DNA from 3 places in the Vibrio sp. QJM3NY_21 genome. Region 3 is predicted to be linked to each of the others. Evidence: predicted binding sites of a transcription regulator. Region 3 holds the regulator's gene; each other region holds the start of a gene.
What was found. Region 3 encodes MetJ, which represses methionine synthesis genes. Its sites were predicted from a motif close to TTAGACNTNTANANGTCTAA; they were not measured.

Region 1 (2,275 bases), 1.7 Mb from region 3:
CTTAACTATGACGACGCTAACTTCTGCACTGATCCCTAATTATGCGCAGGCAGAGCAAGTCTCTTTCAATGATCCTTCCATCACAGCAACCTACGAGACATTTCCTTCACCTAAAGGATACGGAGAAGGCCGTGGTTATTTAGTGGTACCAAAAGAGTTAGCGGATAAAGCGCCAGTTGTCTTAGTTGTTCATGAAAATAGAGGCTTAAACCCATATATAAAGGACGTGGCAAGACGACTCGCGGCCGCGGGGTTTATTGCGTTTGCACCTGATGCACTCTATTCGCTTGGTGGGTATCCAGGTAATGATGATGAAGGTCGAGCAATGCAAAAATCATTATCCAGAGAGAAAATCGAAGAAGACTTTATCGCCGCTGCAAACTTTTTGAAATCTCATGAAAAAAGTAACGGTAAGCTAGGCGCAGTCGGATTTTGCTTCGGTGGCTATATCGTAAATATGTTGGCGGCGGTAATGCCAGAACAACTGGATGCGGGCGTTCCGTTTTATGGTACTCCTGCCGCACCAGATTTAAGAAAGAATGTTAAAGGGCCATTGCTCATCCAATTTGCGGGAATCGACAAACGTGTGAATGCAACTTGGCCAGAGTATGAAGCTGAACTCAAAGAGATTGAGGCAGACTACACCGCTTACATCTATGACGGTGTGAATCATGGCTTCCATAATGATTCAACAGGTCGATATGCTGAAGAAGAAGCAGAGTTAGCGTGGGCACGTACACTTGAGTTCTTTAATAAAAAGCTTTCTTAATAGGCAGCTTTACCGAACCCGTTTTCTTTAAATTCCAAGTTACTGCCCTATACCTTATTCAACGAAACCCAAAAGGCCTCATACGTGCGAGGCCTTTGTTTTCTCAACGCTATATGGGCTTGCCCTACAGATAGGTTTGGGGTGTCGACATTCTGGTATTAAGTACACCTAGCTGCTTAATATCAATCTAACCTCTTAACACCAATCTAACCTCTTAACACCAATCTAACTTCGCTTCTAACAAACCTATTGACCCGATCGCATAAATAGATAATATAGACATCCAGACACCTAAACGTCTTTTGGTTAATTAAATGGAGTTATCATGAACAGCTACAAAAAAATCACAGCATCCCTGTTGGCATTAGCTTTCGTATTCGGCGTAACAGGATGTGGAAAAAAAGACGAGGCTGTCATCAAGATTGGGGCGACAGTTGGCCCACATGCACAAGTTGTACAGGCAGTCGCCAAAGAAGCAGCAAAGCAAGGGATTAACATTGAACTCGTCGAATTCTCAGACTACATCACCCCTAACGCAGCATTGGACGATGGAAGTATTCAACTCAATAGTTACCAACATCAGCCATTTCTCGACAACTTTAATGCCAATCACGATAGCCAGTTAGTTTCTATCGGACGTTCAATTTTGATGCGTATGGGCGTTTACTCGAACAAGTACACTTCGCTTGACTCTATCCCAGATAACGCACGAATCGCGATTCCAAACGACCCAACGAATGGTGGGCGTGGGCTATTACTACTTGAAGATGCTGGACTGATTTCTTTAAAAGACAACGCTGGTTTCAACGCATCTTTAAACGATATTGTTAACAACCCGAAGAACATTCGATTTGTTGAAGTGGATGCCGCTCAGCTCCCCCGCTCTCTTGACGATGTAGATGCTGCTGTGATTACCATGAACTATGTAATGTCGGCTGGACTCGATCCTAAGAAACAAGGCATTTACTTAGAACAAAAAGACGCACCTTTAGCCGTGATGGTTGTGGCGGCGCGAGAAGAAGACAAAAATAATGAAACGTATAAAAAGATCATCTCAATTTACCACTCTCAAGAGATCAATGACTTTTTAGACAGCACTTTCAAAGGCACCATAGAAGCCGCAAATTAAGCTAAAAGAGTTCACCTTAGATTTGGCGTTGCCTGTTACTCATTAAGCAACGCCAGATTGAGTTGACGTGTTCATCGCTGACTCATTCCTGCCCCTTTTCAAATTAGAAGCAAAGCTTAAGTTACTTAAAGCAAGGTTGAAAACGGTGTGATGAGAGCAGATTATGTAAGTATGAAACTCAATTAATTCTGGGTTCTTCGCATGAAAAAAGAAGTGATACTGTTTGATATAAACGAAACAGTTTTAAATTTGGGGTCATTACAGCCTAAATTTAAAGCGGTGTTTGGCAGTGAGGATGCACTATCGCTCTGGTTTTCAAAGCTTTTACACTCCTCAACGGTTTGCATCGCAACAAACGTAAAATCTACTTTTTCTGA
Region 2 (2,275 bases), 190 kb from region 3:
GAAGTAAGGGCTTTAAAGAAACAAATCGCAGTGGCTAAATTATTTTAGGCCAGCGAAGTCCGCAAGGATTGCTGCTTTGTCCGTCGCTTCCCAAGGGAACTCTTCGCGACCGAAGTGACCGTATGCAGCCGTCTTTTTGTAGATAGGCTGAAGAAGGTTCAGCATTTCTTGAAGACCGTATGGACGTAGGTCGAAGTTTTGACGAACAGCTTCAATGATGATCTCGTGAGCTACTTTCTCAGTACCAAACGTTTCAACCATGATAGATGTTGGATCTGCAACACCGATAGCGTAAGACAGTTGAATCTCACAACGGTCAGCCATGCCAGCAGCAACGATGTTTTTCGCAACGTAACGCGCTGCGTAAGCTGCAGAACGGTCAACTTTTGATGGATCTTTACCAGAGAATGCACCGCCACCGTGACGAGCTGCGCCGCCGTAGGTATCAACGATGATCTTACGACCTGTTAGACCACAGTCACCCATTGGGCCACCGATTACGAAACGGCCGGTTGGGTTGATGAAGAAGTTAGTGTCTTTATTGATCCACTCAGCAGGAAGTACTGGCTTGATGATCTCTTCCATTACCGCTTCACGTAGGTCAGGTGTTGTAACTGAATCACAGTGTTGAGTTGAAAGAACAACTGCGTCGATACCAACAATCTTACCTTGGTCGTATTGGAACGTAACTTGAGATTTCGCATCTGGACGAAGGAAGTCAAGCTTGCCGCTCTTACGTACTTCAGCTTGCTTCTTAACAAGAAGGTGAGAGTAAGTAATTGGAGCTGGCATTAGGATTGGTGTTTCGTTAGTCGCGTAACCAAACATGATACCTTGGTCGCCTGCGCCTTGATCTTTAGGATCGGCTTTATCAACACCTTGGTTGATGTCTGGAGACTGCTTACCAATTGTGTTTAGTACAGCACAAGAGTCTGCGTCAAAGCCCATATCAGAATGAACGTAACCAATTTCACGAACTGTTTCACGAGTGATTTCTTCGATATCAACCCATGCAGACGTTGTTACTTCACCGCCAACCATAACCATGCCGGTTTTTACGTAAGTCTCACAAGCAACACGTGCTTTTGGATCTTGTTCCAAGATGGCATCAAGAACAGCATCAGAGATTTGGTCTGCAATTTTATCTGGATGGCCTTCTGAAACAGATTCAGAAGTGAATAGGTGCTTAGCCATGAGAGCTCCACTTTTAGTTTAGTTTTTAGTTGCAAATAGTTAAATGCAAATAATTTTAGGCGTCGCAAGCTAGGAAGCGCCGCCATTAAATACAGTATATTTTGTAGGTGTTTCTACATCTAGACGGCTATTCTAAATTCCAGCGGTCGAATTACAAGCTCTTTTTTATGATATGTCATAACTAATCGTTTGCGTATCGGTCGAGATAACACATTGCTAAGTGATGTAAATGTTCGAAAATTGCGAAAAGTGACCGTTAAAATGCCAGTAAAACGTTTGCAGTCGCTAAAGTCGTTTGAGAGAATACCCGCGCTAATAAAAATGAAAATTTTAGCATCAATCTCTTTTTTAAATCGCTTATGTACTCAGGAGCAGACATGCCTTCTCGTAAAGATCTAGCCAATGCAATTCGCGCACTTAGCATGGATGGCGTTCAACAAGCAAATTCAGGCCACCCTGGCGCACCTATGGGTATGGCTGACATCGCTGAAGTTCTTTGGCGTGGTCACTTGAACCACAACCCAGCAAACCCAGAGTGGGCTGACCGCGACCGTTTTATTCTGTCTAACGGGCATGGTTCAATGTTGATTTACTCTCTGCTTCATCTTGCAGGTTACGAGCTTTCAATTGAAGACCTTAAGAACTTCCGTCAACTGCACTCTAAGACTCCTGGTCACCCAGAGTACGGTTACGCTCCTGGTATCGAAACGACTACTGGTCCTCTAGGTCAAGGCATCACTAACGCTGTTGGTATGGCGATGGCTGAGAAAGCATTGGCTGCACAGTTCAACAAAGAAGGCCACGACATCGTCGATCACTTCACTTATGCATTCATGGGTGATGGTTGTCTGATGGAAGGTATCTCTCACGAAGCATGTTCTCTAGCAGGTACGCTAGGTCTTGGTAAGCTGGTTGCTTTCTGGGATGACAACGGCATCTCTATCGATGGCGAAGTTGAAGGTTGGTTCTCTGACGATACACCTAAGCGTTTTGAAGCTTACGGCTGGCACGTAATCTCGGCCGTTGATGGTCACGACTCTGATGCTATCAACGCGGCTATCGAAGCAGCTAAAGCGGATCC
Region 3 (2,275 bases):
TATGGAAGGTAAAGCGCTACTGTTTAAGCGTTTTGCTGGTTTAGATTCTATCGATATTGAAGTAAAACACCGCACAATCGATGAGTTCGTTGATACGGTTGCGAATATCGCAGATACATTCGGCGGTATTAACCTAGAAGACATCAAAGCACCTGACTGTTTTGAGATTGAGCGTCGCCTGATTGAGCGTTGTGATGTCCCTGTTTTCCATGATGACCAACACGGTACTGCGATTGTAACGGCTGCAGGTATGCTGAACGCGATTGAGCTTCAAGGTAAGAAGCTTGAAGAGTGTAAGATCGTTTGTTTAGGTGCTGGCGCAGCAGCTGTTGCTTGTATGGAACTGCTGATTAAGTGTGGCGCTCAGCGTGAGAAGATCTATATGCTTGACCGTAAAGGTGTAATCCACACTCGTCGTGAAGACTTGAATGAATACAAAGCGCTATTCGCAAATAACACGGACAAGCGCACGCTTGAAGATGTTATTGAAGGCGCTGACCTGTTCTTGGGCGTATCGGGTCCTAACCTGCTACCAGCTAAAGCACTCACGCTGATGGCTGATAAGCCTGTTGTGTTTGCATGTTCAAACCCAGATCCAGAGATCAAGCCAGAGCTTGCTCATGAAGTTCGTTCTGACCTTATCATGGGTACAGGCCGTAGCGATTACCCGAACCAAGTAAACAACGTACTTTGTTTCCCATTCATTTTCCGTGGTGCGCTTGATGTGCGTGCGAGCGAAATCAATGATGAGATGAAGCTGGCTGCGGTTAAAGCGATTCGTGAACTAGCGAAAGAAGAAGTTCCGGCTGAAGTACTCGCTGCTGCAGGTGAGACTGCACTGGAGTTTGGTAAAGGCTACATCATTCCTAAGCCAATGGACCCACGTCTACTTCCTCGCGTAGCAAAAGCGGTTGCAGTAGCGGCCGTTGAATCTGGCGTAGCTCGTATTGAGATGCCTGCTAACTATATGGCTTAATGCCTTAATAGCGTAATAGCGTAATAACTGTTGCTCTATTGAGCGAAAAAGAATAATAAAAAACCGACTCATAGGAGTCGGTTTTTTTATGTCTATCATTCACAGAACAGCTACAGATAACATAGTGGATGATGTGACAAATAAGGTTCAGCTATAGCGAATCAATATTGAAGCCAGTGACTGAGTTGTTTTTATTCTTCGTCAAACGCTTCGAATTCGATACCCATCTCTGTCATCAGCTTTTTCACTTCAGTCGGGATGTCGTCTGGACGGTCTTTACGGAGATCTTCATCCGTTGGCAGTGGTTGGCCTGTGTACGCATGTAGAAAGGCTTCGCACAGTAGCTCACTGTTTGTTGCATGGCGTAGGTTATTAATCTGGCGGCGAGTGCGCTCGTCAGTAAGAACCTTTAACACTTTTAGAGGGATAGAAACTGTAATTTTTTTTACTTGTTCGCTTTTCTTTCCATGCTCAGCATATGGGCTTATGTATTCACCATTCCAGTCGGCCATTGCGTACCTTCATCACTTTAGTTGTTAGAATAAATTAATAGTGGTGATTTTAGCGGGATTTACTGCCATAAGCAAAGACATATAGACGTCCAGAAGTGTTGACGTCTCACATTTATGAAAGTAAAGTGAATAACATATATCTAACACAGCCGCAGAATGCCGACAAGCCGCTGTGATTCTCAGACGCAAAACTTGTAAGGAAGCACCTATGAGCAGCCGGAAGCCAGCAACAATCGCAGTACGTACTGGTATCGAGTCAGACACGCAACACCATGCCGTTGTCCCACCCATTTATCTTTCGACTAACTATGGGTTTCCCGCTTTTGGTGAAGTGCCAAAGTACGATTACACCCGTTCTGGTAACCCAAATCGTGGCTTATTAGAAACGGCATTGTTTGAGCTTGAGTCTGGCAAAGGTGCTGTGGTGACTAACTGCGGCACTTCGGCACTTAACTTGTGGGTATCCGCTTTCTTAGGCGGTGATGATCTTATTATCGCACCACACGACTGCTACGGTGGTACTTACCGCCTGTTTAATACCCGCTCGTTAAAAGGTGACTTCAAAGTTTTGTTCGTTGATCAATCGGATCAAGCAGCATTGGATGCGGCGATCGCGCTCAAGCCAAAATTGATCTTAATAGAAACCCCATCGAACCCGTTGGTTCGTGTGGTTGATATTGCAGAGACTTGCCGTAAAGCGAAAGAGGTTGGTGCTCTGGTTGCTGTCGATAACACGTTTTTGACGCCGGTGTTCCAAAAGCCTTTAGAGCTGGGTGCTGATTTTGTT

Region 1: a site for MetJ is predicted at 1,045-1,064, ahead of AC3CID_RS06610 (MetQ/NlpA family ABC transporter substrate-binding protein). Genes of this name have one in related genera too.
Region 2: a site for MetJ is predicted at 1,306-1,325, ahead of metK (methionine adenosyltransferase). Genes of this name have one in related genera too.

The regions. Positions count from the first base shown of each region.
Region 1 is NZ_CM173513.1:1,457,942-1,460,216, reverse strand. Features, by position in the region: gene AC3CID_RS06615 (dienelactone hydrolase family protein) at 1-769, shown strand, start outside; gene AC3CID_RS06610 (MetQ/NlpA family ABC transporter substrate-binding protein) at 1,095-1,898, shown strand; gene AC3CID_RS06605 (haloacid dehalogenase type II) at 2,100-2,275, shown strand, end outside.
Region 2 is NZ_CM173513.1:3,046,875-3,049,149, reverse strand. Features, by position in the region: gene metK (methionine adenosyltransferase) at 40-1,194, opposite strand; gene tkt (transketolase) at 1,572-2,275, shown strand, end outside.
Region 3 is NZ_CM173513.1:3,239,437-3,241,711, reverse strand. Features, by position in the region: gene AC3CID_RS14510 (malic enzyme-like NAD(P)-binding protein) at 1-976, shown strand, start outside; gene metJ (met regulon transcriptional regulator MetJ) at 1,168-1,488, opposite strand; gene AC3CID_RS14500 (O-succinylhomoserine (thiol)-lyase) at 1,697-2,275, shown strand, end outside.